Regions from separate parts of the Streptococcus taoyuanensis genome, predicted to be linked through region 2. Evidence: predicted binding sites of a transcription regulator. Region 2 holds the regulator's gene; each other region holds the start of a gene.
The links. Region 2 encodes Rex, which represses fermentation and respiration genes when NADH is low (regulators of the CRP and FNR family bind a similar motif). Its sites were predicted from a motif close to TTGTGAANTANTTCACAA; they were not measured.
Positions count from the first base shown of each region.

Region 1: P5Y91_RS00475 (formate/nitrite transporter family protein) is a predicted target of Rex. The motif match lies at 3,422-3,439, and genes of this name have one in related genera.
Region 3: P5Y91_RS09330 (class II fructose-bisphosphate aldolase) is a predicted target of Rex. The motif match lies at 2,505-2,522, and genes of this name have one in related genera.

Region 1 is NZ_JARQVW010000001.1:97,332-107,287, forward strand. Features, by position in the region: gene P5Y91_RS00450 (hypothetical protein) at 1-107, opposite strand, end outside; gene P5Y91_RS00455 (hypothetical protein) at 216-668, opposite strand; gene P5Y91_RS00460 (hypothetical protein) at 819-1,262, opposite strand; gene rplL (50S ribosomal protein L7/L12) at 1,424-1,792, opposite strand; gene rplJ (50S ribosomal protein L10) at 1,868-2,368, opposite strand; ribosomal protein L10 leader region at 2,407-2,541, opposite strand; gene P5Y91_RS00475 (formate/nitrite transporter family protein) at 2,603-3,400, opposite strand; gene P5Y91_RS00480 (glucosaminidase domain-containing protein) at 3,560-4,264, opposite strand; gene yihA (ribosome biogenesis GTP-binding protein YihA/YsxC) at 4,414-5,016, opposite strand; gene clpX (ATP-dependent Clp protease ATP-binding subunit ClpX) at 5,028-6,260, opposite strand; gene P5Y91_RS00495 (dihydrofolate reductase) at 6,469-6,978, opposite strand; gene P5Y91_RS00500 (CshA/CshB family fibrillar adhesin-related protein) at 7,125-9,956, opposite strand, start outside.
Region 2 is NZ_JARQVW010000015.1:42,313-52,268, forward strand. Features, by position in the region: gene gyrA (DNA gyrase subunit A) at 1-1,672, shown strand, start outside; gene P5Y91_RS08940 (class A sortase) at 1,686-2,429, shown strand; gene P5Y91_RS08945 (hypothetical protein) at 2,609-2,887, shown strand; gene radC (RadC family protein) at 2,942-3,625, shown strand; gene P5Y91_RS08955 (redox-sensing transcriptional repressor Rex) at 3,678-4,325, opposite strand; gene P5Y91_RS08960 (DUF4649 family protein) at 4,455-4,670, opposite strand; gene P5Y91_RS08965 (DUF1831 domain-containing protein) at 4,672-5,019, opposite strand; gene P5Y91_RS08970 (cysteine desulfurase family protein) at 5,029-6,141, opposite strand; gene P5Y91_RS08975 (ribose-phosphate diphosphokinase) at 6,151-7,107, opposite strand; gene P5Y91_RS08980 (CYTH domain-containing protein) at 7,180-7,737, opposite strand; gene yjbM (GTP diphosphokinase) at 7,833-8,504, shown strand; gene P5Y91_RS08990 (NAD kinase) at 8,488-9,306, shown strand; gene P5Y91_RS08995 (RluA family pseudouridine synthase) at 9,303-9,956, shown strand, end outside.
Region 3 is NZ_JARQVW010000017.1:1,043-10,998, forward strand. Features, by position in the region: gene pyrG (CTP synthase) at 24-1,637, shown strand; tRNA gene P5Y91_RS09320 (tRNA-Leu) at 1,762-1,847, shown strand; gene P5Y91_RS09325 (hypothetical protein) at 1,928-2,380, shown strand; gene P5Y91_RS09330 (class II fructose-bisphosphate aldolase) at 2,570-3,451, shown strand; gene P5Y91_RS09335 (alpha/beta fold hydrolase) at 3,536-4,474, shown strand; gene P5Y91_RS09340 (ABC transporter ATP-binding protein) at 4,836-5,828, shown strand; gene P5Y91_RS09345 (ABC transporter permease) at 5,830-6,648, shown strand; gene P5Y91_RS09350 (ABC transporter permease) at 6,650-7,435, shown strand; gene P5Y91_RS09355 (GNAT family N-acetyltransferase) at 7,474-7,935, shown strand; tRNA gene P5Y91_RS09360 (tRNA-Thr) at 7,982-8,054, shown strand; gene P5Y91_RS09365 (LiaF transmembrane domain-containing protein) at 8,254-8,565, shown strand; gene P5Y91_RS09370 (LytTR family DNA-binding domain-containing protein) at 8,709-9,155, shown strand; gene P5Y91_RS09375 (LiaF transmembrane domain-containing protein) at 9,160-9,855, shown strand.

The sequences.
Region 1 (9,956 bases), on a different contig from region 2:
GGTTTGTAGACATAAGTCCCATTATCACTTTTGGCACCACATGCCACCAAGAGGACTGCTGCAAAAACTGCAACGAAAGCTAAAAGAATACGTTTAATATTTTTCATAATCAATCTCCTAATGTATTTTATAATGAGATTTTACCACTATTTTCATACCGATTCAAGATGTTTTAAAGAAGAAAAAGAGCAGATCCCCTCTGCCCTTCTCTTGTATTATTTTGTACGTTTGAATTTAGCGTTTTTGAACATTTCCAAAGCGGCCTCATGACCTGAACTCTTTTCACCAGATAAATCAAAAGTGAACACATCGCCTGAAACTTTGTATTTAACCTTCTCACCTTCACCTGTTTTAGATTGAAGAGTTTTCTTTTGTTGGTCAACTTTCATATCAAATGATTGGTCAGTCTTTTGTCCCATCATTTCACCTTTAATTTTAAGGCTACCTGTTTTATCTTTAATGGTCACTGAAACTTCCAATTTAACATTGTCGATCAATGCATCTACACTTGAACTTGGAGCACCTTGTTCTTCAAGGATTTCCTTCACTTCAGTTTTTGATGGTTTGTAGACATAAGTCCCGTTATCACTTTTGGCACCGCATGCAACCAAGAGGACTGCTGCAAAAACAGCTACTACAGCCAAAAGAATACGTTTAAAGTTTTTCATAACTTCTCCTTTTTAGTTAGATTAACCCTATTATATCAACAATTCAGGCACACGGCAATGAAATATTACAATTGTAATACTCTTGTAATATATTTATCAACTAATATTAAAACGATTAAAAAGGCAGCATCCGTACCTACCTTCGCAAAATTATTTAACTTTTTTAAACTTAGCCATTTTTATATAGTTTACAAAAATATCAGAACCACTCGAGTTTGATTCTTTCACATCCATAAAGGTTAGCATATGATTAGAAATTTTATACGACATCTTTGTCCCACTGTCATCATTCTTCATTACAAATATTTTGTGTTTTTGGTCAACCTTAAAATCATAGGATTGATTGGTATTTTGAACATTTGATTTTATTTGAACCTTCATAACGCCTTCTTTGTCCTTAATGATAATCGAAACCCTAAATTTATAATCATCTGTAATGATATAAGCAAGTTGACTTGGTAGCATCTCCCTCACTTCTTCTGTTGAGGGTTCGAATGCATAAGTCCCATTATCACTTTTTGGACCACAGGCTACCAAGAGGACTGCTGCAAAAACAGCAACTAAAACCAAAAGAATCTGTTTATAATTTTTCATACCTTCTCCTTAGTTCATCGAATATCCCTATTATAACAACAATCTTGTCGTATCTCAATGAAATATTTGATGATACAGGGCTTGTAAAAATCATAAAAGAAAGAATGCACAAAAAAAAACCGAGGCCTAAACCTCGGTTTTGATTTTGATTGGAAACTCTATTATTTAAGAGTAACTGAAGCTCCAGCTTCTTCCAATTTACCTTTGATTTCTTCAGCTTCAGCAGCTGCAACACCTTCTTTGATGACACCAGGTGCACCATCAACAAGTTCTTTAGCTTCTTTAAGACCAAGACCAGTGATTTCACGTACAACTTTGATAACGCCGACTTTCTTGTCGCCTGCAGATGTCAATTCGATATCGAATGAATCTTTAGCAGCACCTGCGTCAGCAGCACCAGCTGCAGCAACAGCTACAGGAGCAGCTGCAGTTACACCAAATTCTTCTTCGATAGCTTTTACAAGGTCGTTCAATTCAAGGATTGAAGCTTCTTTAATTTCAGCAATAATGTTTTCAATGTTCAATGCCATTGTTATTTCCTCCAAATAAGTTTTAATTTTATGTTTTTATTTTTTTGTAGCTAGGCTACGCTGCGTAGCTTAAGATTAAGCTGCGTCTTCTTTGTTGTCTGCAACCGCTTTGACTGCAAGAGCAACGTTGCGCACTGGCGCTTGAAGTACAGAAAGGAGCATAGAAAGAAGTCCTTCGCGGTTTGGAAGAGTTGCAAGTGCAAGAATCTCTTCTTTAGATGCGACAGCGCCTTCGATTGCACCACCTTTAATTTCAAGTGCTTCAGCGTCTTTTGCAAAATCGTTCAAGATTTTCGCAGGTGCGATAACATCTTCGTTAGAAAATGCTACTGCAGAAGGTCCAACGAATACAGATGCAAGATCTTCAAGACCAGCTTTTTCAGCTGCACGACGCAAGATTGAGTTTTTGATAACTTTAAACTCAACTTCGCTTCCGCGAAGGTTGCGACGGAGAACTGTATCTTGCTCAACTGTCAAACCGCGAGAATCTACAACGACGATTGATGCAGCAGCTTTCATTTTTTCAGCTACCACGTCAACAAGTTCCGCTTTTTTAGCAATAATTGCTTCACTCATTAGTGTGTTCACCTCCGTAATTATTTTGCTTGGGGAATTTTTCCAAAAGAAAAACGCGCCCAAACCTAGACACGAAAGTACAATACGCTTCTTTTAATTGATACGTTTTGTCCTCGGTAGGATCTTTATGAGTCGAGCTCCCCTACTGTCTTAGGCAGTTTTTTCAAACCGTAGATTAGTTTATCATATATAAAAAAAGAATGCAAGTACTTTTGCAAACTTTTTTTATATTTTTTAATCGTTATAAAGACTCTTGATATTATTCAACCAAGCATAGGCTAGTCCCATTAGAACTCCTCCTCCTACCCAGTTGGCAAAGAAAGTCACGCAATAATGTCGTAAAATATTTAAAAACTCAAAATGCGGTAATTGGCTAGATACTGAATTAAAGCTTAATAATGAGAAGGAAGCAAAGTTTGCTGCCAAGTGTTCATTGGTCATAAAGACAAACATATAGATAGCTGAGAGGGCTAAGAGAACCTTGGCTGTTTCATCTTTGAAATATAGATAAGAAAGAATAGCAATATTTACGAAGATATTGGCAATAACTCCTTCAAAGAAAACCACTTGATTGCCTCGTTGGAGTTTATTTTCTGCTACCGTGGCTAGGAAACCTTTTGGATCGATATGTGCAAAGGCAGTTGTTTGATTGAAAAGAAAAGCGACGATTAAAGCACCAATTAAATTAAAGAAGGTACAATAAAGAAGAATTTCCAGCGCTTTCTTCCAATGAATTTTCTTTAGATAGGTACCCGCCGTCAAATACATCATATTTGAGGTGGTTAATTCCGCATTTAAGAATAGGAGATAAACCAAGCCCCAGGCAAAGATGAATGGAAATAGAAAACGACCAGATCCAGGTACAAAGGTATTTAATAAGTCTGCGGCAACTGCTCCGACCGCCGTACTTAAAGTAAGAAATCCTCCAGCAAAAATAGAACGGACTGCATAGCGCGTTTTAGATTTCTGATAGAGATCCTCTTTCTTATTACACGCCGCTCCTACTTTTTGAATGAAATTAGATTCAGACATAATATTCTCCTTATATAATGTTTGTGAATAAAATCATTATATCATAGAGAGAAAAGTTTGAAAAGGTTTTCAGGAAGAATTCTTGAATTTATAATATATACGTTTTAAATCATATACTGAGAAATAATAAAAAAACAGGCATTTGCCTGCTTTTCTTTTTTAATAGTTTAAACGGTTCGCCCAAGCGATATCCAAATTCAAGATTTCTTGTGAAGTGAACTGTTGACGATATGGATTGTATACCGAACCAGTGATACCACCCTGAACATTTGGTGAATCATATTGAGTCAAATTATAGGTTTCAATGATATGATTGAGCTTTGCGTAGTAGCTAGTATCTGTCGCATAAACACCTGTCAAAGCTGCTGTTGCGTCTTGATAACTTGATGTGTTACTCTTCCAAGCACCTGCAAAATGTCCTTGTTTCAAAACTGCTACATAGTCTTGCAATGATTCATAGTAAGATGGGTATGAACGGAAAGCATCATTAATCGTATACGCATTTCCAGCACCATCATCTTCCCAAGTTTGCATCACTGCAGATTGCCCAGCATAACTTCCTTTAATCCCAAAAAGGTTGTAGTGTGGATAGGAAGACAAACCAGACTGCCCTGATCCACTTTCCAAGATCGCTTGTGCAATCATAACTGAAGCATAAAGATCATTCTCTTGACCAAGCTGACGAGCTGACTCACCAATTTGTGAGATGAAAGCTTCAGTTGGGTCTGAGTATGCTTGGTAAGTTCCATCATTAGCACCAACTGATGTTACGTGCTCGCTCATAGCAGCAGCAAATGTCCCCACTGCTAATACAGAAACGAACAAACCAAATAATTTCGTTTTATTCCGTATTTTCTTTTTCATAATACAATTTATCTCCAATTAATTTTTTATCATCTTTTATCTTTATAGAGATTATACCATATAAATAGAAGAAAACAAAGCCACTTATATTACACTTCTATTACAATTGCGAGATAAATCCAAAACAAAAATGACATTTTCATGTCATTTCAATTTATTTCGTAAAACGCATTTTCCAAAATAGCATCCCATGACTTCTCTAGTCCTTCCTTGGTTACCGAAGAAAAGACAATGAAAGTGTCTGATGGATCAAAATCTAGTTTTTTCTTAATGATGGATTCATGTTTATTCCATTTTCCACGTGGAATCTTATCTGCCTTGGTCGCTACTAAGATCACAGGGATCTCATAATATTTTAAGAATTCATACATCTGAACATCATCAGCAGAAGGTTCATGACGAAAATCGACTAGGCTAACGACTGCTTTTAAGTTCTCACGACTGGTGAGGTATTCTTCAATCATCCGTCCCCACTTCTCGCGCTCTTTTTTAGAGACACGTGCATAGCCATAACCAGGTACATCTACCAAACGGAGTTTATCATCGATATTGAAGAAATTTAGCAATTGGGTTTTTCCTGGTTTACCAGATGTTCTGGCCAGGTTCTTTCGATTTAAGAGAGTATTAATAAAAGAAGACTTGCCGACATTTGATCGACCGGCAAGTGCAACTTCTGGAATCTCATCTTGAGGATAATGACTCTTATTTGCAGCGCTTAAGAGGATATCCGCATTATGTGTGTTAATTTCCATATTTTATCTTTCTAGGCTGTTTCAAGAACTGGTTTTTCTGTTCCGTCAACAGCTTCTTTTGTGATTCGGACAAGTTTTACATCTTCTTGACTTGGAATTTCAAACATGACATCCATCATGGTTTCTTCAATAATCGAACGAAGACCACGAGCTCCAGTCTTTCTTTCAATAGCTTTATTCGCAATCTCTTGAAGGGCTTCATCGTCAAATTCCAATTCAACATTATCATAAGAGAGCAAGGTTTGGTATTGTTTTACCAAGGCATTGCGTGGCTCTTTTAGAATACGGACAAGGTCGTCAACAGTCAATTGCTCAAGAGCCGCAAAGACTGGAAGACGTCCAATCAATTCTGGGATAATTCCAAATTTTTGAATATCTTCTGCTACAATTTCTTGCATGTAAGAGCTGGATTCATCGATGGCTTTATTGTTCTTACCGAAACCGATGACTTTTTCACCGAGACGTTGCTTAACAATTTCTTCGATTCCGTCAAAGGCTCCTCCTACGATGAAGAGAATATTCTTGGTATCCACTTGGATCATCTCTTGTTGAGGGTGTTTGCGTCCCCCTTGTGGTGGAACACTAGCGACGGTCCCTTCGATGATCTTCAAGAGAGCTTGTTGCACTCCTTCACCAGAGACGTCACGTGTGATAGAGACATTTTCACTTTTCTTAGCGATCTTATCAATTTCATCGACGTAGATGATGCCTCGTTCTGCACGCTCGATGTTGAAATCAGCTGCTTGAAGAAGTTTTAAGAGAATATTTTCAACATCTTCACCCACATAACCGGCTTCTGTCAAGGCTGTTGCATCAGCAATAGCAAATGGGACATTCAAGCTACGTGCTAAGGTTTGGGCCAAGAAAGTCTTACCTGAACCAGTAGGTCCAATCATGAGGATGTTTGATTTTTGCAATTCAACATCTGTCTCGTCTTCGCGCGTATCGTGGAAGTTAATGCGTTTGTAGTGGTTGTATACCGCTACAGCAAGGGCACGTTTAGCACGATCTTGACCGATGACATAGTGGTTCAAGATATTGAGCAATTCGATTGGTTTTGGAACTTCACTAAGGTCAGCAAGGACTTCTTCAGCAAGCTCCTCCCGGATGATTTCTTGAGCTAACTCTACACATTCATTACAGATAAACGCATTGTTTCCTGCAATGATTTTTTGGACTTCATCTTGACTCTTTCCGCAAAATGAGCAATAAACCATCATATCATTGTTTTGATTCGTTGGCATGTATTTCCTCTTTCTGTCATTTTCTGTTTCTATTTAGTTTAAAATAAGGTCATGTAAAAGGCGTGAATGGAATTCACAAGATTGGTAAAAGCATTTAGTAAGAATAAAATAGCGAGGCCAAACCGTTTTTTACGAAAGGTTTGTAAGGCGCAAATCAAACAGATGACACATAGGACAGCTGTAAAAAAACCAAAGACACTTCGCTCCATTAGTCTAAATCCTTTCTCTTATAATAGTTGACCGTAAAATCATATGGATTTTTCTCATCTTTCAGATGGGGAACTTGACGGACCTTTTCATAACGTTTCTCATCAAATTTTGGTGCCAATGTATCGCCATCAAGCGTTGCATGAATCATGGTCTGGATCAACTCTTCTAACTGATCAGAGAAAAGCCTTAAAATCTGACTGCCTCCAATAATGTAAAGATTCTTCTCTTGGTTCTGATACCACTCTAAGACTTCTTCTTTGCTATGCATGACGAGTACAGCATCATTTTCAGAATCATAAGCCTGATCTTGCGTTAAGATAATGCTAGTCCGACCTGGTAGAACCCGTTTTTTCATACCATCAAAGGTCACTCTTCCCATAAGAATCGCTTGCCCCATGGTCGTTTCTTTGAAATGCTGAAGCTCAGCTGGCAAATGCCAAGGCATGACTTGGTCCTTCCCAATAATGCCATTTTCAGTTTGAGCCCAGATACCAATTATCTTTTTCATTCTCTCATCCTTTACACTGATACTTCTATTTTATCAAATTTTCTTATAAAAGACTGATTTCAACTATCTAGTTTGGAGGATATTTTTTTAAATACAAACAGAAAAAACCGCGAGAATTTCGCGGTTTTTCTTAGCCACAAGTTAGCTTAGTCTTCTTTTTTGCGTTTTGCAAATCCGAATAATGAGAGACCTGCTAAAGCGCTAAAGATTGCAAGACCAGCAGTAGAAGATTCTTTTGTTCCTGTGTTTGGAAGTTGTGCAGTAGGATTTTGTGGATCAATATACTTCACTTCTTCTTTCGTTTCTGGAACGACAGGAATCGTTGGTTCTTCTGGTTTTGGTTGTGGAGTAGGTTGTGGTTGTGGTTCTGGTGTTGGTTGCGGTTGTGGAGTAGGTTGTGGCTGTGGCTCTGGTGTCGGAGTTGGATCCGGCATTGGAGTTGGTGTCACAGTCTTCTTGTAGATATGTTGAGTGTTTCCATCTTTATCTACAACAGTCTTCACGAAGTCATAACCTGGGATATCCTTCTTCGGTTGCTCCCCATCTTCTGTTGGGTTACCTGGGATTGGATCCCCATTTTCGTCTACATATGAAGTTGTAACTTTTTCATAGACGTGTTCAGTATCACCATTAGGCAATTTCTTCGTTTCCACAAAGCGGTAACCTGGAATTTCAGCTTTTGGTTCTTCGCCATCAACTGCAGGATATCCTGGGATTTCCTTACCTTCTTTATCAACAAACTTAGTGATTGGAAGGACAGTTGGTGTGTAAGTTGCAGAAGCTTTGGTTCCGTTCACATCTTCGCGAACCACTGTTACAGCTGGTGCAGTTCCAGTGAATTCAGGTTCTGGTGTGAAGGTTACGGTTCCGTCTGCTGCTACAGTGTATGTACCAACACCTGGAATTGTCTTCGTAGTTGAACCATCTTCAAATGTTGCTGGAACTTTGTCATTCATTGGTACACGGCTATCACCTTCTGTGAAGGTTGGTTTGCCTGTTTGGGTTTGACCCTTCTTACCAATTGAAGTAACTGATTCTGCAGTTGGTGTAACTGGTGTTACTGTTGGTGTGTAAGTAGCGGTTATTGGTGTACCGTTCTTATCAACACGTTTCACGGTTACGCCTGTACCTGTTCCTGTGAATGATTTTTCTGGTACAAAGGTTACGGTTCCGTCTGGAGAAACGGTGTAAGTTCCTTCTCCTGGAATAACTTTAGTAGTTGATCCATCTTCAAAGGTTGCAGGCACATCATCATCCATTGGTACACTTGGGTTACCAGGCGTGAAGCTTGGTTTACCTGTTTGGGTTTGACCTTGGATATCTGTAGATGTTGCAGGATCAGCTGTTGGTGTAACAGGCGTTACGGTTGGTGTGTAAGTTGCGGAAGCTTTTGTTCCGTTCTTATCTTCACGAACCACTGTCACTGCTGGTGCAGTTCCAACAAATGATTTCTCTGGTACAAATGTCACTGTTCCGTCTGGGGCTACTGTGTAAGTACCAACACCTTCAACTGTCTTCGTAGTTGAACCATCGTCAAATGTTGCTGGAACATCGTCGTTCATTGGTACACGGCTGTCGCCTTCAGTAAATACAGGTTTACCTGTTTGAGTTGCACCTTGCACATCAGTAGATACTGCTGGACTTGCAGTTGGTGTAACAGGCGTTACGGTTGGTGTGTAAGTTGCGGAAGCTTTTGTTCCGTTCTTATCTTCACGAACCACAGTTACAGCTGGTGCAGTTCCGACGAATGATTTTTCAGGTACAAATGTCACTGTTCCGTCTGGGGCTACAGTATAAGTACCAACACCTTCAACTGTCTTCGTAGTTGAACCATCGTCAAATGTTGCTGGAACATCATCGTTCATTGGTACACGGCTGTCACCTTCAGTAAATACAGGTTTACCAGTTTGAGTTGCACCTTGCACATCAGTAGATACTGCTGAAGTTGCAGTTGGTGTAACAGGTGTTACAGTTGGTGTGTAAGTTGCAGTAACTGGAGTACCGTTCTTATCAACACGTTTCACTGTTACGCCTGTACCTGTTCCTGTGAATGATTTTTCTGGTACGAAGGTTACGGTTCCGTCCGGAGCAACTGTGTAAGTTCCTTCTCCTGGAATAACTTTTGTTGTTGAACCATCTTCAAAGGTAGCTGGTACATCATCATCCATTGGGATTGCAGGGTTACCAGGTGTGAAGCTTGGTGTACCTGTTTGTGTTTTACCTTGGATATCTGTCGATGTTGCAGGATCAGCAGTTGGTACAACTGGAGTGATCTTCGGTGTGTAAGTTGTCTCAGCAACTGTTCCGTTTGTATCTTTACCTTGAACCTTAACTGGAACAACATCACCTGAGTAAGATTTATCCGTTGGTGTGAAGGTCACAACACCTGTTTCTTTATCAACAGTGAAGGTACCGATCACATCACCTGCTGGTGATTTAGCAACTACAGATTCTGCTGGCTGACCATTTTCGTCTAGAAGAGTAATGGTATCCTTGTCGATTGGTGCAACTGGGTCACCTTCAGTGAAGGTTACAGTTCCAGTTTGAACCACACCTTGAGGAGCTTCTGATTCAGCTGGACTTGCTGTTGGTGTTACCGGTGTCACAGTTGGTGTGTACTTAGCAGTAACTGGAGTACCGTTCTTATCGACACGTTTCACCGTTACGCCTGTACCTTCTCCTGTGAATGATTTTTCTGGAACAAAGGTTACGGTTCCGTCTGGAGCAACAGTGTAAGTTCCTTCACCAGGAATAGTCTTGGTTGTTGAGCCATCTTCAAATGTTGCAGGTGTATCATCATCCATTGGAACATTTGGATTACCTGGTGTGAAGGTTGGTGTACCTGTTTGCGTTTGACCTTGTTTGTCAGTAGATGTTGTATCTTCTGCAGTTGGTGTAACTGGTGTTACGGTTGGTGTATAAGTCGCAGAAGCTTTTGTTCCGTTCTTATCTTCACGAACCACTGTTACGGCTGGTGC
Region 2 (9,956 bases):
TTATATGGTCAATAAAACCAAGGTTCACGAGCACATCGTTCGCTTGGTGCAAGAAAAACGGATCGAAGGGATTACAGCTGTACGTGATGAATCAAACCGTGAAGGGGTTCGTTTTGTGATTGAGGTCCGCCGAGATGCTTCGGCTAACGTTATTTTGAACAACCTCTTTAAGATGACACAAATGCAAACCAATTTTGGTTTCAATATGTTGGCGATCCAAAATGGTGTTCCAAAGATTCTTTCTCTTCGACAAATTTTAGGGGCTTATATTGAGCACCAGAAAGAAGTGGTGACTCGACGGACCATCTTTGATAAAGAAAAAGCGGAAGCACGTGCCCATATCTTAGAAGGTTTGCTCATTGCCTTGGATCACATCGATGAAGTGATCCGAATTATCCGCAATAGCCGGACAGACGCTGAAGCACAAGCTGAATTGATGGCTAAATTCAAGCTTTCTGAACGTCAAAGTCAAGCCATTTTGGACATGCGTCTTCGTCGTTTGACCGGTTTGGAACGAGACAAGATCCAAAGTGAATATGATGATTTGGTTGCCTTGATTGCTGATTTGGCTGACATTTTGGCGAAGCCAGAACGTGTGGCGACCATCATCAAGGAAGAATTGGAAGAAGTCAAACGCAAGTTTGGCGATGCTCGCCGAACTGAGTTGATGGTTGGAGAAGTCCTTTCTCTTGAAGATGAGGACTTGATTGAAGAAACAGATGTCTTGATCACCCTTTCTAACAAAGGCTACATCAAACGTTTGGATCAAGCGGAATTTACGGCTCAAAAACGTGGTGGACGTGGGGTTCAAGGAACTGGTGTCAAAGATGATGACTTTGTCCGTGAACTGGTCTCTACGAGCACCCATGATCATTTGCTCTTCTTTACCAATAAGGGGCGTGTCTATCGTCTGAAAGGATATGAAATTCCAGAATATGGCCGGACAGCCAAAGGATTACCAATCGTCAATCTCTTAAAATTGGACGAAGGTGAATCGATTCAAACCATTATCAATGTGGAGCAAGACCGCAGTGACGAAGCTTATCTCTTCTTTACGACGCGACAAGGTTTAGTCAAGCGGACCAATGTAGCTGAATTTTCAAATATTCGTCAGAACGGTCTCAAAGCTCTGAATCTGCGTGTTGAGGATGAATTGATCAATGTCTTCCTTACAGATGGCAATGCTGACGTCATTATCGGTACCAAGTATGGTTATTCTGTCCGCTTTAATGAGGCTGTAGTCCGCAATATGGGACGTTCTGCCACAGGTGTACGTGGTGTGAATCTCCGCGAAGGAGACAAGGTTGTTGGGGCTAGTGTCGTTACGGATCAAGATGAAGTATTGATCATCACTGAAAAAGGGTATGGTAAGCGTACAATGGCTAGCGAATACCCAACCAAAGGCCGTGGTGGTAAAGGTATCAAAACAGCCAATATTACAGAGAAAAATGGTCCTTTAGCTGGTCTTTTAACCGTTAAAGGGGATGAAGATCTGATGATCATTACCGATACCGGAGTTATGATCCGGACAGGTGTTGGGAATATCTCTCAAACGGGTCGTTCAACTCAGGGTGTCAAAGTCATGAGACTGGATCAGGATGCGAAAATTGTGACCTTTACAACAGTCCAGCCCGATGAAAAAGATGAAGAAGTAGTGGAAGAAAACGAATAGATAAGGGGACAGCATGTCACGCAAAAGAAAAAAGAAAAAGAGTTTACGCAATACTCTTATCAACATCGTTGCAACACTTTTGATTATTCTCTCGCTTCTCTTGATTTTCAATGCTCCGATCCGAAACATGATTATGGTTTGGCATACCAACCAATATCAGGTTAGCAAGGTCGATAAAAAGACTATTGATAAAAACAAAGAAGTGAAGACGAGCTTTGATTTCAAACATGTCCAGTCACTCTCGACGGAAGCCGTGATCAATGCCCAATGGCAGGCTCAAAAACTTCCTGTAATTGGGGGGATTTCGATTCCTGAATTGAACATGAACCTTCCAATTTTTAAAGGACTCGAAAACGTAGCCCTTTACTATGGAGCAGGGACTATGAAGGAAAACCAAGTCATGGGACAAGGCAATTATTCTCTTGCTAGTCACCACGTATTTGGCCTTACTGGAGCAAATGCCATGCTGTTCTCACCATTAGAGAAAGCCAAGGCTGGTATGAAGATCTACATCACGGACAAAGAAAAAATCTATACTTATGTCATCTCGTCTGTTGAGACAGTGACTCCAGACCGTGTAGATGTCATTCAAGATCGTGAAGGTGTTAATGAAATCACCTTGGTGACCTGTGAGGATGCTGCAGCGACTTACCGTACGATTGTAAAAGGAAACTTGGAAACCTCTGTTGACTATGACAAGGCTCCAAAGGACATCCTGGATTCATTCAGCAAGTCTTATAATCAAATGCAACTTTAAGAAATAAAGCCCGAGGCAGAGATGCCGGGGCTTTTTTCTTTATAGTATGGCATGAAATAACTAAAGGATTCTTGTAAAATTGTAAGCGATTGGTAATATAATGTAAGGAATTTGTCATAATATTGAGGGAAAATAGGTATATAATAAGAGGAGAAAGAGTATGATAAGGAGGTAGAATAGTGACAAAAGAGCGAATTTATCATCTCTTGCATCATTTCTATAATCTCTTAATAAATGATTTTCCACGAAATGGATTAATTACGAAAGGAATCTACGAAGTAGAGCAAGTCTACCAAACCTTAGAAGCCATTCCTCAGAGTCAGGAGTACTTGATCCGCTGTGAAATTCAACAGTTTTTAAAGGAGCTTGAACAAGTTCAAACAGGTTATCAGATCCGCTTTAATAAAGATGAAGTCTTAGTGTTAGATGATTTGAAGCAAGAAATCGCCAGTAAATAATGAAAGGTCGTTATTTTCTCAATTTATTACGAATTAATAAGTGAGGAGGAAATTATGTACGACATATCATTTATTGAACCATCTTTGCTTCCTAGGGAGCGCTTAGTTTCTGAAGGGGTGGATAAGCTAAGTCATCAGGAATTGTTATCCATTCTCTTACGGACAGGTAACAAGCAAAAAAGCGTTTATGAGATTGCACAAGGTCTTTTGAGCTCGGTAAATAGTTTAAAGGAGTTAGGGCAATTAACCCTAGAGGAGCTACAGGAAATCTCTGGCATTGGGCGAGTGAAGGCCATCGAACTTCAGGCTGTTATTGAGTTTGGACGAAGGATTCATAAAGATGAACTAATGAGTTCCGAACAAATCATGAGTAGTCAGAAATTGGCCCATAAAATTCAACAGGAAATTGGCCATAAAAAGCAGGAGCACCTAGTTGCCCTTTATTTGAATACCCAAAATGAAATTATTCATCAACAGACGATCTTTATTGGAACAGTGAATCGAAGTATCGCGGAGCCGCGTGAAATCCTGCATTATGCACTGAAGCACATGGCAACCTCCATTATCTTGGCTCACAATCATCCATCTGGTGCTGTGTTCCCCAGTAAAAATGATGATGAAGTCACTCAGCGAGTCTTAGAGGCCTGTGAAGTAATGGGGTTGACCCTATTGGATCATTTGATTGTATCCGAAGAAAACTACTATAGTTATCGAGAAGAAACGGATTATTTGGTATAAAAAAGGTTGGAACCTTCTTGTTCCAACCTTTTTGTTGTTGAAGTATAAGTCTTTATTCTTCGTTTTTACGCATAAAATAAAGAAGTGTTTGCAATTCACTAGTAAGATCGACATATTGGACAACAACCTCTTTAGGAACTGTCAGATGGACTGGAGAAAAGCTTAGAATTCCTTTGACACCAGCATCTACTAAAAGACTAGCAACTTCTTGAGCCTTAACACTTGGAACAGTTAGAACGGCTGTTTGAATGCCTTCTTTTTTGAGATTCTCTTTGATCGTAGAAATCCCATAAATGGGGATCCCATCCTTACTTTTGGTATTAATCAGTTCATGATCATCTACATCAAAAGCCATGACAATTTTCATTTTATTTCGCTCATGGAAACGGTAATTAAGAAGGGCGCTTCCCATATTTCCGATCCCAACAATAGCGACATTAGTAATAGCATTGTCATTTAAAAGATCTGCAAAGAAGTTCATCAGTTTTTTTACATCATAACCAAATCCACGTCTTCCCAATTCACCAAAATAAGAAAAATCTCTGCGAACAGTAGCAGAGTCAATCCCAATTGCATCCGCAATTTGCTTGGAATTGGCGCGCTCTATTTTTTCAGAGTTAAAGCGTTTAAAAATGCGGTAGTAGAGCGATAAGCGTTTTGCTGTTGCGCGTGGAATTGGAGTATTTTTATCATGTTTCACAATATCACAACCTTTCCCTCTTATTGTATAGGAAGATTGTGAAAAAATCAACTATCTTGAACGGTTTTTCAAAAATATTTTTGTCTAAAGAAAAAGCTGATGGCGATGGAGAGTTCCATCAACATCAGCTTAGTTTTCAGCTTGCTCTACCTTTTTCAAAAAAGCATAGAGTCCATCGACTCGCCCTGTATAGGGGAGTTTTTCTCCCTTGTATTCAATGGATACGATTGAGTAAAAGTCAGGCAGGGTTACACAGCCTGAAAAATCGAGGATGCAGGCTGCAAGGTCGGGATAAGTAGTCGTTCGTTCTACTTGGTAAGCGTCGATATAAGTTAGGGTTACCATATTAGGCCTCTGTTTTGTTGAAAATTTCTCTTTCGACAAGACTATCCATTAAGAAATAGAATTTTTGTTGGATAATGTCATTTTCTGGATTTTTAAAGATATTCACCAGGCGAAGCCCAGACTTGTCTGTAATATTGATCTTAAAACCTGTCAAATCTTTATTGAAAATGATTTTAAGTAGGAAGCCTTCGCCGCTATTTGGAACGGCCTCGAGCAAACGATTTAACTCGTAATTTCCAACTTTTGTAACAGCAAATGTATTGTCACGTAAGGTATATTTTTTAACATTTGGGTGTAGACTATAGGTATATTTGCAGTCTTTCAATGAAACACTTGTTTCAAAAGCCATATTGTTCTCCTATGATAAAATTTCTTTAAGTTTTGAGAGGAAGTCTTGAACCTCCTCTACGGTATTGAGTTCTGAAAAACTAATTCGAAGGGATTCTTTTAGGCGTGAGCTATCTTTTCCATAGAGCGCCTCAAGGACATGGCTGGGTTGAACTGTACCGGCGGTACAAGCAGAACCTGTAGAGACAGAAATTCCAGCAAGATCGAGTCGCATCAATAATACATCATTTTGGACACCCGGAAAGCCAAGGTTCCAAACAAATGGAAGATGATCGTCATTCGCATTTACGTAGTAGTCGTAGGCTGCTAAACCATTGACTAGTTCCTGGCCAAGTTTTTGAACCTGGTTGAAATTTTCTTCTTGATGAAGTGTAGCTTGCTGAAGCGCGGTTGCCATCCCGACAATTGAAATGAGATTTTCCGTGCTGGCTCTCATCTTACTTTCCTGATCCCCACCATGTAAGAGATTATCAAAATCTGGGGCGGCCGCATAAAGGAAGCCGACGCCCTTTGGTCCATGGAATTTGTGGGCAGAAGCACTGAGAAAATCAATCCCCAACTCTTCGGGATAGACAGGGACCTTTCCAATTGCTTGGACAGCATCAACGTGAAAGGCAGCTGGATGATCTTTTAAGAGTTCTCCGATTTCTTTAATCGGTAGAAGATCGCCTGTCTCGTTATTGGCAAACATGGTAGAGACAAGAATGGTATCCGGTCTAAGAGCCGCCTTGATATCACTAGCCTGAATGCGTCCATCTCTTGGTTGGACGATCGTAACTTCAAATCCGAAACGTTCAACAAGATATTCGATGGGTTCTAGAACCGCATGGTGTTCCAAAGCGGTAGTAATGATGTGTTTGCCATCTGCTTGGTGTTTCAAGCAGTAGCCTTTTATAACGGTATTATTACTTTCTGATCCACCTGAGGTGAAAAAAATCCGATTTGGAAGAGTATGGAGGGACTGAGCAATCTGCTCGCGAGACTCTCGAAGGAGTTTACTAGCCATCCGCCCATGAGCATGAAGGCTCGATGGATTTCCAAAAGTGGTCTTCATAGTTTCAGACATTTTATCAATGACTTCAGGTAGAAGGGGAGTTGTTGCGGCATTATCAAAATATATCACATTAAGACCTTATTTCTTGTGGTAGGCAAATAGAGGACTAACAGGTTTTCTTTCTTGAATGCGAACAATAGCTTCAGCGATCAGTTCGCTAGCTGTCAGATAGTTAATATTTTTAGGAGTTGGTCCGTTTGGAGCAACAGAATCGGTTACTAAGATTTCTTTGATCGGAGCTTGGTCTAATAACTCGACAGCACCTTTCACAAATAAACCATGGCTTGATACAGCATAAATTTCAGTAGCACCTTCGCGTTCGACGATTTTCGCAGCTTCTGAGAATGTCTTACCGGTATTGAGGATATCGTCAATCAAGATTGCTTTCTTATCTTTGACATCCCCGATAATATAGCCATAATCACGGTTTGCATCATCTTGCTCGTAATCAATGATCGCAATCGGTGCATCAAGATATTCAGCTAAACTACGAGCTCGTTTGACACCTGAATTTTTAGGGCTGACGACGACGACATCAGGCCCTGTTAGACCTTTATTAATGTAGTGTTCTGCAAAGAGTGGAATGGTAAAGAGGTTATCCACGGCAATATCGAAGAAACCTTGAACCTGCACCGCATGAAGATCCAGTGTGACAACGCGATCCACCCCAGCTTTGACCAACATGTTTGCGACGAGTTTAGCAGTAATTGGTTCACGAGGAGCAGCAGTCCGGTCTTGGCGGGCATAACCGAAGTAAGGCATGACCACATTGACAGTATTTGCGCTGGCCCGTTGGCAAGCATCTACCATAATTAACAGTTCCATCAAGTGATTGTTGACCGGGAAACTGGTTGATTGAATGATATAAATATCATATCCACGAACACTTTCCTCAATATTGACTTGGATTTCACCATCTGAAAATTGACGGGATGAAATTTTCCCAAGTGGAACCCCAGCATGATCCGCGATTTTTTGCGCAATCTCTGGATTTGAATTGAGAGAGAAGAGCTTCATATTTTTTTTATCTGACATGTGATTCCAACCTCATTTAGATTTTTGATCTTAGCACTATTTTAGCAAAAATTTGCGATAATTTCAGCTATTTTACAATCTTTCCGCCAATCTGGCGATTTTATTTTTTGCAGCTTTGTAGACGATTCCATGCTCTTTGATGAACTGATGGAAATTTTCTTCCTGCTCAGCTGTTTCGACCTCGATTTCCAACTCATAATCTTCAGTGTCTAGATAGAGACTGTGGTCCAGCGCCACTAAGCCTGCATCAGTTTCTTTTTCGAATCGTTCTGTTGTAAGGCTTCCCCAGACCGCGAGTTGCTCAACTGGGATTTCTTTAGATTTCAAGAGTTTTTTGATTTCTCCGTCAGGAAACTGTTGGTGTTGAAGGATCGCGTCGGTTTCTTCTGGGCTGAGGTTTTGATTGTACTCGAAATGGCCAACATCTTCAGGGACTTTGAGAGTCAATTCAGCCTGATCTGTGAAAGTACGCACCCGCAAGGCCATTTTTTCCTTACGGATGAGCTGGTCGGGTGTATCGATATAGTGATTGGTTTGGACAACCAATTCTGTATCAGCAAAAAGTGGAAGGAGGGATTGGTATTCCTCCTTGTCTAGCATGGTTTTGTATTCAATTTCTAAATGGTTCATTTTGTGGTCCTTTGCTTTTTTTCAAAAGCGATTCATGATATAATAAGAGATGTGTTTATTGTATACAAAAATGGTTCAGATTACAAGGTGGTAGGATGGCAATTGATTGGGAAAACTTCTTAGATCCGTATATCCAAGCAGTTGGGGAATTAAAAATCAAACTGCGTGGGATTCGTAAGCAATATCGTAAGCAACAAAAGCATTCTCCAATTGAGTTTGTTACAGGACGGGTCAAGCCGATTGAGAGCATTCGCGAAAAGATGATCCGAAGAAATATTTCTGAAGAAAATCTGGCTCAGGATATGCAAGATATTGCTGGTCTTCGCATCATGGTCCAGTTTGTGGATGACGTCGAAGAGATCCTAGAGGTTCTGAGACAACGGCAGGATATGCGCGTGGTCCAAGAGCGAGATTACATCCGCCACAAGAAATCAAGTGGCTACCGGAGTTACCACGTCGTGGTCGAGTATCCGGTCGATACCATTGATGGAAATGAAACGATCTTAGCAGAGATTCAAATTCGGACCTTGTCCATGAATTTTTGGGCAACCATTGAACACTCGCTTAATTATAAATATAAAGGAGACTTTCCAGACGAGATCAAAAAACGCTTAGAGACGACAGCAAACCTGGCCTATCTCTTGGATGAAGAGATGGGGGCAATTCGGGATGCGATTCAGGAGGCTCAAGCCCTGTTTGATCCACTTCATCGTAAGTTAAATGATGGCGTTGGAAATAGTGATGACACAGATGAAGACTACAGGTAAAAAAGTATCCATTATTCGCAATCGCAAGCGTCAAAGTGAAGAGGTTTTTCAGCAGTTGCGCTACAAGCTTCGGAAAAATAATTTTATTTTGACGGAGAAGCACCCGGATATTGTGATTTCAATTGGTGGCGATGGGATGTTGCTATCAGCCTTTCACAAATATGAACACCAGTTGGATCGGGTGCGATTTGTTGGCGTCCATACCGGACACTTAGGATTCTATACAGATTACTTAGACAGTGAAATCGATAAGCTGGTTGAGAATTTGAAATATGATACAGGCGCTAAGGTTTCTTACCCCATTTTGAATGTCAAGATTACTTTCGAAAATGGGGAAACCCGTACCATGAGAGCGTTGAACGAAGCGACGATTAAGAGAAGCGACCGGACCATGGTTGCCGATCTCACGATTAATGGAGTGGATTTTGAGCGCTTCAGAGGAGATGGGATTACCGTTTCGACTCCGACAGGAAGTACGGCTTACAACAAATCCTTGGGAGGAGCAGTCCTTCACCCAACTATTGAGGCGCTACAGATCGCTGAGATTGCTAGTCTCAACAACCGTGTTTATCGTACCTTGGGTTCTTCTGTCATTGTCCCTAAAAAGGATAAGATTGAGATTACACCGACGAGACCTGGCTTTCACATTATCTCTGTTGACAATTCAACCTATTCTTACCGCAATATTGCAAAGGTAGAATACCAGATTGACAACCATAAGATTAATTTTGTGGCAAGCTCCAGTCACACCAGCTTCTGGAATCGGGTCAAGGATGCCTTTATCGGAGATGATGGAGAATGAGATTTGAATTCATTGTCGATGAGCATGTTAAGGTTAAGACCTTCTTGAAAAAGCATGAGGTTTCTAAGGGGCTCTTAGCAAAGATTAAGTTTCGTGGTGGCCAGATCCTTGTCAATGGCCGTCCGGAGAATGCAATTTATTTGTTGGATATTGGGGATCGCTTGGTCATTGATATTCCAGCAGAAGAAGGGTTCGAAACCCTAAAACCCATGAATCGGCCTTTGGATATTTTGTTTGAAGATGATCATTTTTTGGTCTTAAACAAACCCTTTGGGATCGCCTCGATTCCAAGTGCGATTCATTCCAATACCTTGGCAAATTTTGTAAAAGGCTATTATGTGAAGCAGGGCTATGAGAACCAGCAGGTCCACATAGTCACTCGCCTGGATAAGGATACTAGTGGCGTTATGCTCTTTGCCAAACATGGCTATGCTCATGCCCGTTTAGATAAGCAATTGCAAGCCAAAACGATTCAGAAACGCTATTACGCCTTGGTCAAGGGATCTGGGAAGCTTGATCCTATCGGAGAAATTATTGCTCCGATTGCGCGTGATGAAGATTCAATTATCACCCGAAAGGTAGCTAAAGGTGGCAAGTATGCTCATACAAGCTACCAGGTTGTTCAATCTTTTGGTGATATTCACCTAGTG
Region 3 (9,956 bases), on a different contig from region 2:
ACATTAGAAGAAGAGGAAAGCACATGTCAACAAAATATATTTTTGTAACGGGTGGTGTCGTATCATCCATCGGGAAAGGGATTGTCGCAGCAAGTCTTGGTCGCTTGCTTAAAAATCGTGGATTGAAAGTGACGATCCAAAAATTTGACCCTTATATCAATATCGACCCCGGGACGATGAGTCCTTACCAACACGGGGAAGTATTTGTCACAGACGATGGTGCAGAGACAGACTTGGACCTTGGTCACTATGAACGCTTTATTGATATCAATCTGAATAAGTACTCAAATGTGACGACAGGGAAAATTTATAGTGAGGTCCTTCGTAGGGAACGCCATGGAGAATACTTGGGCGCGACGGTACAGGTCATTCCTCATATCACAGATGCCTTGAAAGAGAAGATCAAACGGGCAGCGACGACGACAGATTCAGATGTTATCATCACAGAAGTCGGAGGAACAGTTGGAGATATTGAGTCCCTTCCATTCCTTGAAGCTCTTCGTCAAATGAAGGCAGATGTTGGGGCTGAAAATGTTATGTACATCCACACCACCCTTCTTCCTTACTTGAAGGCTGCTGGTGAAATGAAAACCAAGCCGACCCAACACTCAGTGAAAGAATTGCGTGGTCTTGGGATTCAACCAAATATGTTGGTCATCCGTACAGAAAAACCAGCTGGTCAAGGAATTAAGAACAAGTTGGCTCAATTCTGTGATGTCGCACCAGAAGCTGTCATTGAGTCACTTGATGTGGAACATTTGTACCAAATCCCATTGAACTTGCAAGCACAAAATATGGACCAAATCGTTTGTGACCATTTGAAATTGGATGTTCCTGCAGCAGATATGACAGAATGGTCTGCGATGGTCGACAAGGTCATGAACCTCAAGAAACAGGTTAAGATTTCCTTGGTTGGAAAATACGTAGAATTGCAAGATGCCTACATTTCTGTCGTTGAGGCCTTGAAGCACTCAGGGTATGCCAACGATGCAGAAGTCAAGATTAATTGGGTCAATGCCAATGATGTGACAGCCGAAAATGTAGCAGAACTTCTTGGAGATGCGGATGGAATCATCGTCCCAGGTGGTTTTGGTCAACGGGGAACAGAAGGAAAAATTCAAGCCATTAAGTATGCGCGTGAACAGGACGTCCCAATGTTGGGTGTCTGCTTGGGTATGCAGTTAACCTGTATCGAATTTGCCCGTCACGTTTTAGGCTTGGAAGGGGCCAATTCATCCGAATTGGATCCAGAAACCAAGTATCCAATTATCGATATCATGCGGGACCAAATCGATGTGGAAGACATGGGAGGAACGCTCCGTCTCGGTCTTTACCCATCTAAACTCAAACGAGGATCAAAAGCAGCCGCTGCCTATGACAATCAAGAAGTGGTGCAACGTCGCCACCGTCACCGTTATGAGTTTAACAATGCTTTCCGTGAACAGTTCGAAGAAGCAGGATTTGTCTTCTCAGGCGTTTCACCAGACAACCGTTTGGTCGAAATCGTTGAAATCCCAGAAAACAAATTCTTTGTTGCTTGCCAATACCACCCAGAATTGTCAAGCCGTCCAAACCGCCCAGAAGGACTTTACACAGCCTTTATCACAGCGGCAGTTGAAAACCATGATAGCAAATAAAAATCAAGGGAGCAGGTCCTTCGACCTGCTCCCTTTTTGTGAAAAAATGACAAACTCTGAAAAAAGTTTGAAAAAAATCTTGACAAAAAAGTCGTTGATTGATATACTAGTAAAGTACTCAATCGCGGGGATGGCGGAATTGGCAGACGCGCAGGACTAAGGATCCTGTGACCGCTTTAGGTCGTGAGGGTTCAAGTCCCTCTCTCCGCATCGGATCAAGATAGCTTCTGCTATCTTTTTTTGTTTTCAAATATCTTTGTGGTAGAATAGGTATGAGATGAGGTGAGAACATGAAGAAGAAGTATCTGGTTTTGGTCGATGGCCTCTTTGCACTATTGGGAAGTGCCATTAATTTTTTCGGTCCTATCCTGATTTTAGCGATGGGGATAGGCGCATACAAATATACCTTTAGATACTTTATCGCCTTAAACATATGGAATGTTTTCATTTTTCTAATTGCGATGGCGTCTCAGTATCTGCTCAGAGATGAAAAAAGAATCAAAAAATGGATTCTTTATCTTTTTCTGATAGCGGGCAGTATTCTCTTTCTTGCGTCAATCCTTGCTGTGGGTGAGAATATTCCCGTTCTTGAGGGTTTGGTAAACGAACTTCTTGGGAAAATGTTTACTGACAGTCAGTTATTTGCTGCTTATTTCTATTCTCAATGGGTTGCAGCGGTATCCTTTGTGATTTGCGGGATTGCTTTTCTCCTTTCGTTAAAAAATTTTAAAGAGAAAGATTGAAAGGGGCTTAAGCTCCTTTTTTGCTTTTTGAATAGGATGGAAGTCTTAGGAGGGAGAGGGTTCCTCCTCATTTATCGTAAGAAATCGCTTAAAGCTACAGGAAAAGCTAGCAATTTCATCTAAAAAGTGATAAAATAAACAATGTAAGTGGGATTAACCCCACAAAAATTTATAGGAGGCCTATAACAAATGGCAATCGTTTCAGCAGAAAAATTTGTCCAAGCAGCTCGTGACAATGGTTATGCAGTTGGTGGATTTAACACAAACAACCTTGAGTGGACTCAAGCTATCTTGCGTGCAGCAGAAGCTAAGAAAGCTCCAGTACTTATCCAAACTTCTATGGGTGCTGCTAAATACATGGGTGGTTACAAAGTATGTAAAGCCCTTATTGAAAACCTTGTAGAATCAATGGGTATTACTGTACCAGTTGCTATTCACCTTGACCATGGTCACTACGACGATGCTCTTGAATGTATCGAAGCTGGTTACACTTCAATCATGTTTGACGGTTCACACCTTCCAGTTGAAGAAAACCTTAAATTGGCGAAAGATGTCGTTGAAAAAGCTCATGCTAAAGGTATCTCAGTAGAAGCTGAAGTTGGTACTATCGGTGGTGAAGAAGACGGTATCATCGGTGACGGTGAATTGGCACCAATCGAAGACGCTAAAGCAATGGTTGCTACAGGAATCGACTTCTTGGCTGCAGGTATCGGTAACATCCACGGTCCTTACCCAGCAAACTGGAAAGGTCTTCACCTTGACCACTTGCAAAAATTGACTGAAGCTGTTCCAGGATTCCCAATCGTATTGCACGGTGGATCAGGTATCCCTGATGATCAAATCCAAGCAGCGATCAAACTTGGTGTTGCGAAAGTTAACGTGAACACTGAATGCCAAATCGCATTTGCAAATGCTACTCGTCAATTCGTACGTGAATATGATGCAAACGAAGCAGAATACGACAAGAAGAAACTCTTCGACCCACGTAAATTCTTGAAACCAGGTTTCGAAGCAATTACAGCAGCTGTTGAAGAACGTATCGACGTATTCGGTTCAGAAGGCAAAGCTTAATTAAAAACAGGAAAGCAAGGTCTCATGTGGATCTTGTTTTTTTGTATGGAAAAGGTTGCTTCCAGGATTTAATTTTTGTACAATATGCCTATGAAAAAATTCAAACTGTGGAGCTGGATCATTTTTGTTGTTCTTATCCTTTTTCTAGGAGGTACATTTGGTTTTCACCAACTTAGTTTGCAAAAAGAAAGTAAGCTTCTCACTCCTATCGGTAAAGAGGTCACGGTCAACGGACATCGAATGAATGTCTCTGTTAAAGGAGAAGGACCTCAAACAATCGTTTTTCTTTCCGGTGCAGGTATCGCCTCTCCTATTTTAGACTTTAAGAATTTATCAGATTCCCTATCCCAAAAATACAAAGTTGTTGTCGTGGAGCGAGCAGGATATGGTTTTAGCCAAGATAGTGATCGTTCAAGAGATGTGATGGAGGTCCTTTCTGAGACCCGTCAAGCTTTGGCGCAAGCTCATGTTTCAGGTCCTTATGTGATTATTTCGCATTCTATGGCTAGTTTAGAGAGTCTTGCTTGGCAAGAGAAATATCCGAATGAAGTGAAGGCTTTGATTGGCCTGGATTGGGCCTTGCCAGCGAGTTATGAAGATTTAAAAGAACACCCAACTCTCATAACCTTAGCCTATTGGACGAGTAAGATTGGCCTGCTCCGTTATTTCCCTGAGTCCTTTTATATAAAAAATCCAACTCTGACTGAAACTGAACGACAACAATATAAATTACTAGCATATAAGCAGTTGATGTCACAAGCCATGCTTCATGAATCCCGTTTGGCAAAGGAAAATGCCAAGAAAGTTCCATCTAGCATTAATCCGAAAATTCCAGCCTTACTCCTGGTTTCTAACGGTGAAGGCACGACCTTTAGCCAATCAGAGTGGCAACGTTATGCAGAGAGATTTGCAAGCGACCAGTCTAATGTTCAAGTCGACTATATGGATGCGCCTCACGACCTCTATCATTATCAAAGCGATGCTATTGTTTCTCGTATTAAAGAATTTTTAGAGAATAATTGAGGGCTTAAAAATCCATTGAGACTGATGATAATAATTAAATGCTGAAGGATTAACAGTAGAATCGTTAATTTTCTCGATTAAAAAAATTCTTTTTCTTAACAATAAGCCTGCCCCTAAGGGCAGGTTTTTTGGTGTTTTAAGGAAACTATTAAACCAGAATTTCTGACTCAAAAGCATTATTTCAAGAGAGAAATTTCTAATTTCATAATCTATAAGCAAACGCTTGCATTCTTTTTTTTATTGGATTATAATAGGTTGGTATAAAGCCTTCTGTAATAATATTGAGTAAGTGTAGAAAGTAAGGATTTAGAATATTTGTAGTCAAAAATACAATGTTGCTTCTTACGATAGGGAGATAGATATGGCAATGATAGAAGTGCAACATCTTCGGAAAAATTTTGTGAAGACAGTTAAGGAGCCGGGGTTAAAGGGAGCCTTGCGCTCCTTTATTCATCCTGAAAAGCAGACCTTTGAAGCCGTCAAGGATTTAACTTTTGAAGTTCCAAAAGGGCAGATTCTAGGATTTATAGGGGCAAATGGTGCTGGGAAGTCAACCACCATCAAAATGCTGACAGGAATTTTGAAGCCCACATCTGGCTTTTGTCGGATTAACGGCAAGATTCCCCAGGATAATCGCCAAGATTATGTCAAGGATATTGGAGTCGTTTTCGGACAACGCACCCAGCTATGGTGGGATTTGGCTTTGCAAGAGACCTACACGGTTTTGAAAGAGATCTATGATGTACCGGACTTGCTTTTCCATAAGCGCATGGACTTTTTGAATGAAGTTTTGGATTTGAAGGAATTTATCAAGGATCCTGTGCGGACTCTTTCACTAGGTCAACGGATGCGGGCGGATATTGCGGCTTCCTTGCTTCACAATCCCAAAGTTCTCTTTTTAGATGAACCGACTATTGGTTTGGATGTGTCTGTCAAGGACAACATTCGTCGGGCCATTACCCAGATTAATCAGGAGGAAGAGACAACTATTCTCTTGACTACTCATGATTTGAGTGATATTGAGCAACTCTGTGATCGGATTTTTATGATTGATAAGGGGCAAGAGATTTTTGATGGAACGGTGAGCCAGCTCAAGGAGACCTTTGGAAAGATGAAGACTCTCTCCTTTGACCTGACGCCAGGTCAAAATCATCTAGTCTCTCATTATGAGGGTTTGCCTGATATGTCCATTGATAGACAAGGAAATACTCTCAATATTGAATTCGATAGTTCCCGCTACCAGTCGGCCGATATTATCAAGCAAACCTTATCTGATTTTGAGGTCCGTGATTTGAAGATGGTAGATACGGATATTGAAGATATTATCCGTCGCTTCTATCGAAAGGAGCTCTAAGATGGTCAAATTGTGGAGACGTTATAAACCCTTTATCAATGCAGGGATTCAGGAGTTGATTAGCTATCGAGTCAACTTTATTCTTTATCGGATTGGCGATGTCATGGGTGCTTTTGTGGCTTTTTATCTATGGAAGGCTGTCTTTGATTCCTCCCAGGAGCCTTTGATTCAGGGCTTCAGTATGGCGGATATCACCCTCTACATCATCATGAGTTTTGTGACTAATCTTCTGACTAGGTCGGATTCTTCCTTTATGATTGGTGATGAGGTCAAGGATGGTTCCATTATCATGCGCTTGTTGCGACCAGTGCATTTTGCGGCTTCTTACCTCTTTACGGAGCTTGGTTCCAGGTGGTTGATTTTTATCTCTGTTGGACTGCCATTTTTAAGTGTCATGGTTTTGATGAAAATCTTGTCTGGGCAAGGAATTGTAGAAGTGTTGGGACTAACTACCCTTTATCTTTTTAGCTTAACGCTGGCCTATCTGATTAACTTTTTCTTTAATATCTGCTTTGGATTTTCAGCCTTTGTATTTAAAAATCTTTGGGGTTCCAACCTACTTAAGACTTCCATAGTGGCCTTTATGTCTGGGAGTTTGATTCCCTTGGCTTTCTTTCCAAAGGTCATTTCAGATATTCTGTCCTTCTTACCTTTCTCATCCTTAATTTACACTCCGGTCATGATTATTGTTGGGAAATACGATGCTAGTCAGATTCTTCAAGCACTTTTGCTTCAGCTTTTCTGGCTTATAGTGATGGTGGGCTTGTCTCAGTTGATTTGGAAACGAGTCCAGTCATTTATCACCATTCAGGGAGGTTAGTATGAAAAAATATCAACGCATGCATCTGATTTTTATCAGACAGTACATCAAGCAAATCATGGAATACAAGGTAGATTTTGTGGTTGGTGTGTTGGGAGTCTTTCTGACTCAAGGCCTGAACCTCTTGTTTCTTAATGTCATCTTTCAACACATTCCCTCCCTAGAAGGTTGGACTTTTCAAGAAATTGCCTTTATCTATGGATTTTCCTTAATTCCAAAGGGACTAGATCATCTCTTTTTTGACAATCTCTGGGCTTTAGGTCAACGACTAGTTCGAAAAGGGGAGTTTGACAAGTATCTGACTCGTCCTATCAATCCTCTCTTTCACATCCTCGTTGAGACCTTTCAGATTGATGCCTTGGGTGAACTTTTGGTCGGTGGAATTTTACTAGCGACAACGGCGGCTAGCATTGCTTGGACTCTTCCAAAATTCCTGATTTTTCTAGTTTGTATTCCTTTTGCGACCTTGATTTATACTTCCTTGAAAATTGCTACAGCCAGCATCGCTTTTTGGACCAAGCAGTCAGGTGCCATGATTTACATTTTCTATATGTTTAATGATTTTGCCAAGTATCCTATTTCTATTTACAATTCGCTCCTTCGTTGGTTAATTAGCTTTATTGTACCTTTCGCCTTTACGGCCTACTATCCTGCCAGCTATTTCTTGCAGGACAAGGATGGACTCTTTAATATTGGTGGTTTGATTCTGATTTCCCTTGTTTTCTTTATTATTTCCCTCAAACTTTGGGACAGGGGATTGGATGCCTACGAAAGTGCTGGTTCGTAAGAGGTAAAGTAAGACTAAAATCAAGAAAGGAACTTATGATGTTTGTAATTAAAGAAGTCAAGGGTGAAGATCAAAAAATGGCAGTTGTCGCTGAGATTTTAAGGGATTTGCCAGAATGGTTTGGAATACCAGAAAGCACGCAAGCCTACATTGAAGGAGCTAAGGATTTACGAGTTTGGGCTGCTTATCAAGAAAGTGATGTAGTAGGGTTTATAAGTTTATCATATTCGAGTGAAGATTGTGCTGAAATTGACTGTCTAGGCGTGAAAAAATCATTCCAAGGTCAAGGAATTGGAAGGGAATTAATTACGACTATAGAAAGAGAAGCAGTCAAACAAGTGGACTACCTACAGGTCAAAACAGTCGCAGAAGGTTCAAATAAAGATTATGACCGAACAAATGTCTTTTATCGCAGTCTTGGTTTTAAAAAATTAGAGATTTTTCCGCAACTATGGGATCCACAGAATCCATGTCAGATTCTGATTAAAAAGATCAACTAAAAGTGCTTGACATCCGCTATCAGAGTGCTATACTAAGAAGGTAATCGCCGATTTAGCTCAGTTGGTAGAGCAACGCACTCGTAACGCGTAGGTCACAGGTTCGATCCCTGCAATCGGCATAGGAAGAAACTGCTTTAAAGGAGCGAGACGACGAATGATGGTGATCACATATTCGTTCGGTCTCGCTCCTTTTTTGACCGCATAGGCGCCATTTTTGACCACTTAGTCAAAAGTCCTTGTCGCCGTTGGGGCTCTCTGCTATCATAGAATCATCAAAGGAAGAAACACTTCCGAATATTGAAAACGAGGTATATGATGATGAAAAAATTACTTGGACTTGGATTGATTCTTGCTGCTCTTGCGGTTGTCACAATGGGAATGGTTGGCTTTCCAAAGATCGATGTGAATATCTGGCCTATGTTCCCTGTTCTCTTATTTGCTTTCTTTACACTTGAAAATCTCTTGAAAAAAGATTACAAGGCAAGTGTTATCTGCGCCTTGATCGCATTTATGATCGCAAATGCGATTTACGATGTCCTGCCGGTTTCAAATGGTCTGGTCATCACAGCAGGTGTGCTCGCTTGCGTAGGTCTTAGTTTTCTTTTACCGGACAAGGAAAGCAATAAATAAAGGAGGGCTGGTCACTTGATCAGCTTTTTTACTTCTCAAAAACTACCTCTTGATGGGGAAAACGTGCCACTTACTGAAAAGCCCTTGTTTTGTTTTCAACAGCTGTTATAATGGTACTATCAAAACGTTGGGAAAGGAGTTTTATGAAAGTTAGAATCGAATTGGATCCATCTATGGACGAGCCTGAGATCTTGATTCGAGCTCCGCGCTTGACCCCGGAGTTGACCCAGCTGCAAGAGAGCATCCTCGAACAAAAGATCGCTCCACTAGCCTTCTACAAGGATCGAAGTGAGTATTTTCTAGATGTAGCATCGATCCTCTTTTTTGAGACGGATGGGGAGAAGATTTTTGGACACACCAAGGATGAGGCCTATGAGGTCAAGCAGAAGCTCTATGAGTTGGAGGAGCTGCTTCCCATCGCCTTTTGTCGGATTTCCAAATCCACCATTGTCAACGCAAAGCAGATCTACTCTCTGGAAAAGTCTTTTTCAGGGACCAGCACGGTCAATTTCTACCAGACCCATAAGCAGGTCCACGTATCTAGACGCTACTATCAACTCTTAAAAGAACGACTAAATGAAATGAGGTAATATTATGAGAAAAAAATTAATCGGAGTATTCTTAATCCTATTAGCAGCCTTACTCCTCTTACAAGGCTATTTTGTAAAATGGGACATCAGCATCTGGACCTTAGCTTGGGTCACCTTGCTTGCAGTCCTGTCTCTCTCTAGTTTCTTGAAACGCCATTTTGGTTGGGGCTTCATCTATGGACTTTTAGCCCTCTTTTGTCTCAATGGGCAATACCATTTCCTTCCAGTGTCCAATTCGGTGGTGATCCTTTCTTCAATTCTCGCTGTGATTGGGCTCAACATCTTGTTCAAACCCTCTAAGAAAACAAAAGCCCGCCTAGCTTCCTATTCTTCTGGTTCGATGAGTAAGTCTGATGGCAATGACATCGATGTCACTTTTTCCACAGTGACAAAATATCTCAATGACCAACACTTTACCCACGGAAGTGCAGATGTAAGTATGGGAGAAGCTTCGGTTTATTTTGACAATTGCCGGATTGAGGGTCCTTCTGCTCAGTTTGTTGTCGATGTTTCCCTTGGGAGTCTGAGCCTCTATGTACCAAGCGATTGGCGCGTCCATGTTAATGTGGATAATTCCCTTTCAGCGATCCAGCATCAGGAAAATCCAAGTGCTCTCACTAGCAAGGATTTCTACATTACGGGCGATGTTTCCTTAGGAAATCTGGAAATTATCTATGTAGGTACGAATTCGTTTTCTTAAGCTAGAAATGAAAAACTTTGGCCAAAAGCTTGCCAAGAGAGATTTTTTTTGGTAATATAGTACGGTATGTGGTGCTAGCACATCCGTTATATTAGATCTAA